3 regions of the Bradyrhizobium ferriligni genome follow, and region 3 is predicted to be linked to each of the others. Evidence: riboswitches for the same ligand, from Rfam matches in the RefSeq annotation. Region 3 holds a riboswitch; each other region holds the start of a gene.

Region 1 (3,271 bases), on a different contig from region 3:
GAGCTGCTTCTGGTCGTGGAAGATCTCGATATAGCTCGTGCGATCGATCAGCTGGGTCTTCGGATTCCAGGTGTAGTTCTCGATGTCGCGCCAGTGCCGCTCGCTGGTCAGGTAATACAGCGTGTTGTTGACCTTGATGCCGTCGGCGACATCCCACTCGGTCTTGAACCGGGTCCAGCTGTCCTGATAGCGGATCGCGCTGTCCGATGCGTTGTAGTTCTTGAAGCGCAGCGCGTCCTGGATCGAGCCGTTGATCAGCGGCGTACCAAAATAACGCGACGGACTGCGGTCGCCGTAATCCTCCGACAGCGTGAAGGCGAGATTGTCCGACGCCTGCACCCGCACGGCGGCGGAGACCACCGCATTCGAGGTCTTGTCGCGATCGACCCAGCCGTCCGACATGTTGCCGGTGGCGTTGACGCGGTACGACACATTGGGATTGATCGGACCGGTGCTGTCCACCGAGAGCCGCCGCGTCATGTTGCTGTCGAGCGAGACCTCGGCCTCGTTATAAGGCGTATTGAGGGGTTTCTTCGGAATCACGTTGATGACGCCGCCGATCGCGCCCTCGCCGTATAGCACCGAGGCCGGCCCGCGCAGCACCTCGATGCGCTGCGTCGACCAGGTGTCGTAGGGGAACGTCAGCGTGCCGGAGCCGATATAGAAACGCGTGCCGTCATACAGCGTCATCACCGAGTTGCTGCCGGAAAAGCCGCGGGTGCTGAACGACAGGCCGCCATTGCCGGGCGCCGGCGTTGCGATGAAGCCGGCCGCGTCCTGGGTGACGGCATCGAGCACATTATGCTGGCCGCGTTCGGCGATGGTCTGCGCCGTGATGATCTCGACGCTGGCGGGCGTCTGCAGCGGCGTCAGATTGAGCCGGCTGCCGGTGCCGCCCTGCGTGGTGGCGTTGAGCGTCGGCGATGCCGATCCCGAAGCGCCTGACGCCGCGGCGCGCGGCGTGTTGCTGGCTGGTGCGGCCGTCGCGGGCCTTGGCCGCGGCCGCGCCGCGGCGGCCACGTCACGGCTGCGCACCGCAGGCTTCGGCTTTGCCGCAGCGAAAGGCGCGACCTCGATCGGATCGAGCCTGGTTGGAGGAGGTGTTTGTGCCGAGCCTTCGGCCGGCAGCAGCAGCGATGACAGGGAGCAGAGAAGACCGAGGCGCCATTTGCGCGCAACGGGAGAGGACGGAGACATGAAAGGACTCGCGGTAACGTGGCACGTCACCGCGAACGCGGACTGGCGCATTGCCCACAAGGCAGTGCTCCGATCCCACCAGGACGCCCCCGCCCGATGTGCTCGCGTGTGACCACGACTGACGGCAGGTCTCCTGGCTCACGGGTCATCGCCTGTCGACGCCTTCCCGGGCCTGATAGCCCAGTGGCAAATTGACGAAAGGCTCGCCGTTTACAGTTGCGGGGACAGCTGCGGCATTGGGGTTACCCTCGCACCGCATTCCCTTTTGATCCCCGAAGGGAACCGTCGGCAAAAACGATAGGTGGTGGCGGCAGGGCTGTCAATTCGATGCGATTGTCGCACACATGCTTTGCGGGATGGTGCTGCGGCGATGACACAGCGATGTCATGGCTGACGCAGAGACTTCCTAGACCCGTCATCCTGAGGAGCCGCGAAGCGGCGTCTCGAAGGATCGACGGCCACCAGCCGGGCCGTCGACCCTTCGAGACGCGCTACGCGCTCCTCAGGGTGACGGATCACTCGACGCATCCCTCCATCACCTCATCAATCTCCGCTCGCGAGAGCGCACCCATCTCGGCGATGAACACGATGCGCGTGCGCGGCACGCCGGGCGACGGCACGCCGCCCGCAGCCAAGGTCGCGCGGCCGCCGGCGAGTTGAAACACCGTCAGCCGCCCGGGCTGCTCCACCGTCTCGAACAATCCCTTCGCCCGCGCCAGCTTCGGCGCCAGTCTGCCGATCGCCTGCTGCAGGCGCAGCAGCACGACGGGCCGCTCCGAGGTCCAGCTCAGCGTCTCGAAGCGATCGGACACCGGCCGTCGCGGCGCGGTCTCGCGCGGCGCCGGCACATGATCGAGATCCGCCGGAAACAGCAGCGCGGCCGGCACCTCGCCATGCAACGCATCAACCACCACGGCCGCGGGACGAATCGCGCGCAACGCGTCGCGGATCGCGGCGCACGCGGCGGCATCGGCCAGATCGACCTTGCTCAGCGCCACCACGTCCGCCGCCCGCAGCTGCGAGCGCAGCAGCGCATCGTTCAGCATCGCCGCAGGCTGCGTTGCATCGACCACGCACAGCACGGTCTCCAGCGGCGCCTCCTTCCAGATCACGGGATCCATCAGGTTGCGCACGATGTCGGCGGGATCGGCGATCCCGCTGGTCTCGATCACGATGAATTCGGGACGCGGATCACGCCGCAGCAGCGTGGCGAGGGTGCGCAGCAGGTCACCCTCCAGCGTGCAGCAGATGCAGCCGTTGCTCAGGCTGACCACGCCGTCGCTGGCGCCCGCGATCAGCTCCGCGTCGATATTGATCGCACCGAAATCGTTGACCACGGCGGCGATGCGCCGCCCTTGCGCATGCGCCAGCAGATGGTTGACGACCGTGGTCTTGCCCGCCCCGAGGAAGCCCGCGACCAGCAGGATCGGGACCGGCACCTCAGCCCCCGGCGACGGGCCGGCGCACCGGCCGGCCGGGACGCGCCGCGACATCGAGCACACCATCGCTGATCAGCGGCTGGCCGCTGACCACGAGATGCCGCACGCCCTCCGCCGGACGATTCATCGCGGAGAAGGTCGCGCGATCGCTCAGCGTCTCGAAGTCGAAGACCACGACATCGGCGTCGGCGCCGACCTGCAGCCTGCCCTTGGCCCGCATCGCCGGCGTGCTCGCCGACAGGATCTCGGCCGGGATCAGCGCGCATTTGCGGATGCCCTCGAGCAGCGACACTTTCTTGCGCTCGCGCACCCATTCGCGGATGAAGCGGGTGAAACAGCCCGCCGAACGCGGATGCGAGGTGGCATCGTCGGGCAGCGGCCAGGCGTCGCCGGTGTAGGGGCGGCCGTCCGACAGCGTCCACGGCATCGCATCGGAGGCGATCGCGCCGCCCGGATACAGCACCGCCATGTCGAGCAGATCGCGATGATGCGCGTTGTTCTCGATGTCGAGCACGTGCCACAGCACCAAGGTCGAGGGCTCTTCGGCCTGTGCCGCCAGCAACTCCTCGCGGCTGCCGAAACGGTGACCATCGGTCACGCGCTGCACCGAATCATAACCGAGGCCGTTGCGCTCC
Region 2 (3,271 bases), on a different contig from region 3:
CGACCAGTAGGGCTCGCCGCCGATCAGCCGCACCAGAATGCCGCGCGCGTGCGAGAGCGTCCGCTCGATATAGGTATCCACCGACAGCGGATGGCGCAGCTCCGCGAGATTGGCGAGCCGCAGCGACGGCAACGCAGCGCGGCCGCGCCGCCAGCCGGCCGCGAAGGCAGCAAGATCGCTGTCGGAAAACGACAACACCACGAGATCGGCCGGATCCTGGCCGAGGTCCCTTGGCGTCGCGGTCTCCTCAAGGCCGCGGCTCTCGCGGAAGACGACGTGCATCAGACACCAAGCCGTGCCCTGATCGCGGCTTCATCGATGTCGGCATGTTCGCCGATCACGACGAGCTTCGACTGCCGCGCCCGTGCGCCCCAGGGCATGTCGAACTGATGCCGCACCCGTTCGCCGACCGATTGCACCAGCAGCCGCATCGGCTTGCCTTCCACCGCGATGTAGCCCTTGGCGCGCAGCACATTCTGCTCGCGCGCCAGCCCCTTGATCGAGGCGACCAGCGCGTCGACATCCGAAACTTCCGGGAGATCGATCACGACGGAATTGAAATCGTCGTGCTCGTGTTCCTCCTCGCCATCGTGATGCGACGGCCGCGCCGCGAGATCGTTTTCCGCCGCCGCCTCGAGCCCGAGGATCACGCGCGCGTCGATCGTGCCGTCGACGACGGGCAGCATCGGCACCTCGCGCGGCATCTCGGCCGCGATCACCTCTTTCGCTGCCTTGATCCCCTCCGCCCCGGCAAGGTCGGCCTTGGTCAGCAGCACGAGATCGGCACAGGCGATCTGGTCCTCGAACACCTCCGACAGCGGCGTCTCGTGGTCCAGATTGTCGTCTGCTGCGCGCTGCGCGTCCACCGCGGCCGGATCAGGCGCAAAACGGCCGGCGGCGACAGCCTCGGCGTCGGCCAGCGCGATCACACCGTCGACCGTGATCCGCGAACGGATTTCCGGCCAGTCGAACGCCTTCAGCAGCGGCTTCGGCAGCGCGAGCCCCGAGGTCTCGATCACGATGTGATCGGGCTTCACGTTCCGCGCCAGCAACTGCTCCATCGCCGGGATGAAATCATCGGCGACGGTGCAGCAGATGCAGCCATTGGCGAGCTCGACGATGTTCTCGGCCGGACAATTGGCGTCGGCGCACGACTTCAGGATGTCGCCGTCGACGCCTTCGCTGCCGAATTCGTTGACCAGCACCGCGAGCTTCTTGCCGTTGGCGTTGCGGATCAGATGCTGGATCAGCGTCGTCTTGCCGGAACCGAGAAAGCCGGTCACGACGGTGACCGGAATTTTGGCGAGCGTGGTCATTCTGCGGCCTCCGGCACGACGGGAAGAGGTGGAATGCGGGCGAGCGATTGCTTGCGGAAGATTTCCGGACGGCTGCGCCACGGCACGATGCCGTCAGGCGCTGCCGCATAGGCGGAGGCACCGGCGATCACATCCGCGGCATTGTCAGCGGACAGTCGGCCGTAGACATAGGACCATCGCCCCGGCGCGCTGAGCGCGACCGAGCAACCCTGGCTGCAGGCCGACAGACATGCGACGGGAACCAGATTGACGTCATCGGGCACGCCGGCCTCAACGAGCGCGGCATGCAGGCGCGCACCGGGCGCGAGTTCACCTTCCGCCGGCGTCTGGCCGGCGCGGCAAGTGATGCAGACATGAAGTGTAACGCTCATCGCCCTTCCTGGATTGACAGCGGGAAGCGATGAGGCACACGAACCGATTTTGGACAGGTTCGTTCCCCGTCGCGGAACACCCCGTCCGCCGGTCTCACAACATGCTGCGTTGGCAGGTCTCCCGGCTTGCGGAGCAGGTTTTACCCTTCGATGCCCACCTTCCCGACTCCGTATGGAATCAGTGGCTTGGGCATCTCTCCGGTCACGGTCGCGGGGGCGGCTGCGCTTCGGGCGAACCTTGCGGTCATCGCCCTATCGCATTCCCTCTTCGCCTGTCGTAGGACAGGAACCAACGCGGACCCACCATTCGTCCAAGCCTCGCACTTGTCAAGCCGAAGGAACGTGATGACTTCTGATGGAAACGAAGCTGAAGACGGCGCCGTCGGCACCGATTCTTCGCTGGATGCACGCCATGCGGACAAGATGGCGAAAAAGAAAGCCGCCCGCGACCGCATCATGGCGACCAAGAGCGGTGAAAAGGGCCTGATCATCGTTCATACCGGCGCCGGCAAAGGAAAATCCTCCTCCGCGTTCGGCATGATCGTGCGCTGTGTGGCGCACGGCTTTCCCTGTGCCGTGGTGCAGTTCATCAAGGGCGCCTGGGATACCGGCGAGCGCCGCCTGCTCACCGGGCATTTCGGCGATCTCTGTCAATTCCATGCGATGGGCGAAGGCTTTACCTGGGAGACGCAGGATCGCGCCCGCGACATCGCGGCAGCGCAAGCCGGCTGGGAAAAGGCCAAGCAGCTGATCGCGGACCCGAGCCTGCGCATGGTCGTGCTCGACGAGATCAACATCGCACTACGCTACGATTACCTCGCGATCGCCGATGTCGTCGACTTCCTGACCACATCGAAGCCGCCGATGACCCATGTCGTACTCACCGGGCGCAATGCCAAGGAGGAACTGATCGAGATTGCCGATCTCGTCACCGAGATGACGCTGGTGAAGCATCCGTTCCGCTCCGGCATCAAGGCCCAGCCGGGCGTCGAGTTCTGACGGACATCACGATGGCGCGCGCATTGATGATCCAAGGAGCCGGCTCGGACGTGGGCAAGTCGCTCATCGTCGCCGGCCTTGCGCGCGCGGCCCGACGGCGCGGCCTGCGCGTGCTGCCGTTCAAGCCGCAGAACATGTCGAACAACGCCGCCGTGACCGTCGACGGCGGCGAGATCGGCCGCGCGCAGGCGTTGCAGGCGCTCGCCGCCGGCGTCGAGCCGCACACCGACATGAACCCGGTGCTGCTCAAGCCCGAGACCGATGTCGGCGCCCAGATCATCGTGCACGGCAAACGGATCGCCACCGCACGCGCGCGCGAATACGCCGGCATGAAGCCGTCGCTGATGGGCGCGGTGCTGGAGAGCTTTGGCCGCCTGAAAGAGCGCGCCGGCCTCGTGCTGGTCGAGGGCGCCGGCAGCCCCGCCGAGGTCAACTTACGCAAGTCCGACATCGCCAACATGGGCTTTGCACGCCGGGCTGGCGTGCCCGTGGTGCTGGTCGGCGACATCGACCGCGGCGGCGTGATCGCGCAGCTCGTGGGCATCAAGACAGTGATCGACCCTGACGATGCCGCGATGATCCAGG
Region 3 (3,271 bases):
GATGATCGACTGCCAGGTCGCCGAAGTATCTACGCCCTTGGCGGCCAGCAGCTTGGCGAGATGCGGATTACGCACCGAGATGGCACCGGACAAGGTCTTATGGGTGTAGATGTTGGCCGGGATCGGCTCGACGCAAGCGCTGGTCCCGCCGCAGATGATGCTGATCGAGGCGGTTGGCGCGATCGCGATCTTATGGCTGAAGCGCGCCATCACACCGCGTTCCAGTGCATCCGGGCACGGCCCACGCTCGCGCGCGAGCGTCACGGATGCCGCGTCGGCATCGCGACGGATTTTCCGGAACATGTTCAGATTGAACGACTTGGCCACGACACTTTCCATCGGAATGCCCTTGGCCTGCAGGAACGAATGGAAGCCCATGACGCCGAGGCCGACGGAGCGCTCACGCAAGGCGGCGTAGCGGGCACGCTTCATGCCGTCCGGCGCCACCGTGATGAAGTGGGTCAGCACGTTGTCGAGGAAGCGCATGACGTCCTCGATGAAGCCTGGCTTCTCATTCCACTGGTCCCAGGTCTCGAGGTTGAGCGACGACAGGCAGCACACCGCGGTGCGGTCCTCGTCGCGATGATCGATGCCGGTCGGCAGGGTAATTTCGCTGCACAGGTTGGAGGTAGAGACCTTGAGGCCGAGCTCGCGCTGGTGCTTGGGGAGCGATCGGTTCACGGTGTCGATAAACAACAGATAAGGCTCGCCGGTCTGCAGCCGGTTCTCCAGGATGCGTTGCCACAGCTGGCGGGCGTCGATCTCGCGGATGACATCGTTGGTCTTCGGGCTGCGCAGAGCGAACGCGGTGCCGGCGCCCACGGCACGCATGAACGCGTCGGTAACGTTGATCCCGTGGTGCAGGTTGAGACTCTTGCGGTTGAAGTCGCCGGACGCCTTGCGGATCTCGAGAAACTCCTCGATCTCGGGATGGTGGATATCGAGATAGACCGCCGCAGAGCCGCGCCGCAACGAGCCCTGGCTGATCGCCAATGCCAGGCCGTCCATGACGTGGATGAACGGGATGATACCTGAGGTAACGCCGCCCTTCACCTTCTCGCCGATCGAGCGAACGTTGCCCCAGTAAGTGCCGATGCCGCCGCCGTTAGAGGCAAGCCAGACATTCTCGTTCCAGGTGCCGACGATGCCTTCGAGCGAGTCCGACACCGAGTTAAGGAAGCATGAGATCGGCAGACCGCGCGTGGTGCCGCCGTTGGACAGCACCGGTGTGGCCGGCATGAACCACAGCCGAGACATCGCATCATAGAGACGTTGGGCATGCGCAACATCATCCGCGAAGGCGCAAGACACCCGCGCGAACATGTCCTGGAGCAATTCGCCGGCGAGCAGATAACGGTCGGTCACCGTCAGCTTGCCGAACGGCGTCAACAGGTCGTCGCGCGTCCGATCGAGCTTGAGATCGGCCGGCCTTGGCGATGGCGCAAGGGGGCGCGGCAGCGGAGCCGGCGACGGCAACACACGACACAACTCAGGCGGGTTAGGCCTTGCCTGCGCTGGGCGCGGCCGCACATGCGACGGCTCAATGAGATGACCCTGCTGATCGAAATTGTAAGACGGCGACATCGGCAACCCCGCGATGTTAGGCGTGGGCCGCGCGGACGACTTGCGAGGAATCCGGGCAAATGTCCCCGGCTGCAAGCGACCCACCGGGGCACCCCGCCCGAGGACTTTCGTTCGGTCGCGGCAGGTCTCCTGGCTCGCGGGTCACTGCGGCCGTCGGCCTTCCCGGCGCTGTGTCGCGCCAGTGACCATGATGACAACCGCTCGCCGCTTACAGTTGCGGGGGCAGCCCCGGAGTTGCCGTGTTGGCGCACCGGGTTCCCTCTTAGCTTCCGACCTACAAGGTGTGGGGAGCGGAAGACCGTGACTAGCTAGAGATAGGCACTACTCGCCGGGATTCGTCAACTGGAGAGATCTAGATTGAGAAGGCAAAAACATACCGACCGCCCGGACCACTCTATCGCCCTGTCACTTCCGCTGCAGATGATTGGAGAAGCCGTTGGGCTGCCTTTCTAGTTTCCGTTAAGTTTGCGCATAACGGCAGGCAACATGAGAAGAACCGTTTCTGTCGCGTGATAAGATTGGCAGCGTTCGTGAGCGCGAATGGGCCAACTCTTTAGAGAAGCGAGCTGACCGAAAGCTGACGAGCGTTCGTTACCTGATGATCGCGGCTGGCTTCCATTTAGGAAGAAGCATCGGCCTCTAAATTTGGGACGAATTTTGGTGTCGATCCTGTTGTGAAAAATAGCAGGCATACTCATCCGATCTCGGAGACTGTCATCTTGAAGAAAGTGCTATGTGTTACTGTTTTCACCTGCCTGACGTCGTCAGGACGCTCGACGCGCCGCTGACGCTGCCATCGATGCCTTACAGTTACACGGTTCTGGATCAGGAGCTTAACTCGCTGACATGGCACCAGGCCAGGTGAACGCAACCAAACGAAGCTGGCACCGGCATTGAAATACGTCCAGGCTCCTTGCTTGCAAGGCTATTTCATCAATCGCCTTGAAATCATCTGAGCGCCGTCAGCTTCTCGAAAGGTTGTCCGTTTTATCATACGGCGTGAATATCTAGACGGCGGTGTTCCCATGGATAGTCGCGGAACTGAGCGCTGAAGGCGCACTGAGCAACAGGACGCAAGTGGTAGGACCTGTTGAACTCTGCCGATCAACACTCCTTGTTCGTCGCGATCTCGGGCCGCGCTGGTGACCGTCTTGTGGTGCACTCTTATATCGGAGGACGTGTAATGTCAGTCGACCTATCGCCAACCGCCAACTCAACTGTGGCTTTCTCCGGAATGCCCGCCCCGCCCTCTTCGGCGCAGGACTTTTCCAGCTTTCAGGCGATGCTGGCCAGCCTCTCGTCGAAAGACACGACCAGCGATCATTCAGCACCGCAGGAGCCGGCCCCCACAGAATCAACCAAGCAACTGACGGAGGAACTCACGCAGGAGGCGCGGAATATCCTGCCACCAGAGATAAGGGCAGCCTTGGATGCATATCAGGATGACCCACAGCCGTCCTGTGCTGCCGGCAGCCCGATCATTGCGGAAGCGCCCGTACAAAGCTCAAGGATCACCTGGAACGGTGGCACGCTGACTAATGCGGAACTGCAGATTGTCTCTGTGCTGAACCGCCACAAGGACAAATGCCCGCTTGATTGGAAGTCTCTGGGAGATTTGGCCGACGATCCCTCGACACCGCCGGATCTAAAGGCGGCGATCGAGGCACTGCAACAGGACCCGGAGCTC

What was found. A riboswitch is a leader RNA that binds a small molecule or an ion and turns the genes downstream of it on or off. The one in region 3 is predicted to bind cobalamin.
Region 1: another riboswitch for cobalamin. It lies ahead of AC1VNY_RS09795 (TonB-dependent receptor); the one in region 3 lies ahead of AC1VNY_RS17180 (ribonucleoside-diphosphate reductase subunit alpha).
Region 2: another riboswitch for cobalamin. It lies ahead of AC1VNY_RS14155 (DUF1636 family protein); the one in region 3 lies ahead of AC1VNY_RS17180 (ribonucleoside-diphosphate reductase subunit alpha).

What each region holds. Positions count from the first base shown of each region.
Region 1 covers NZ_JBXEJO010000013.1:9,282-12,552, reverse strand. The annotation lists gene AC1VNY_RS09795 (TonB-dependent receptor) at 1-1,197, opposite strand, end outside; cobalamin riboswitch at 1,304-1,499, opposite strand; gene AC1VNY_RS09790 (CobW family GTP-binding protein) at 1,713-2,636, opposite strand; gene AC1VNY_RS09785 (amidohydrolase family protein) at 2,638-3,271, opposite strand, start outside.
Region 2 covers NZ_JBXEJO010000020.1:50,663-53,933, reverse strand. The annotation lists gene cobN (cobaltochelatase subunit CobN) at 1-282, opposite strand, end outside; gene cobW (cobalamin biosynthesis protein CobW) at 282-1,316, opposite strand; gene AC1VNY_RS14155 (DUF1636 family protein) at 1,313-1,687, opposite strand; cobalamin riboswitch at 1,782-1,996, opposite strand; gene cobO (cob(I)yrinic acid a,c-diamide adenosyltransferase) at 2,033-2,686, shown strand; gene AC1VNY_RS14145 (cobyric acid synthase) at 2,698-3,271, shown strand, end outside.
Region 3 covers NZ_JBXEJO010000026.1:34,554-37,824, forward strand. The annotation lists gene AC1VNY_RS17180 (ribonucleoside-diphosphate reductase subunit alpha) at 1-1,479, opposite strand, end outside; cobalamin riboswitch at 1,687-1,902, opposite strand; gene AC1VNY_RS17185 (HrpF/NolX family T3SS translocon protein) at 2,768-3,271, shown strand, end outside.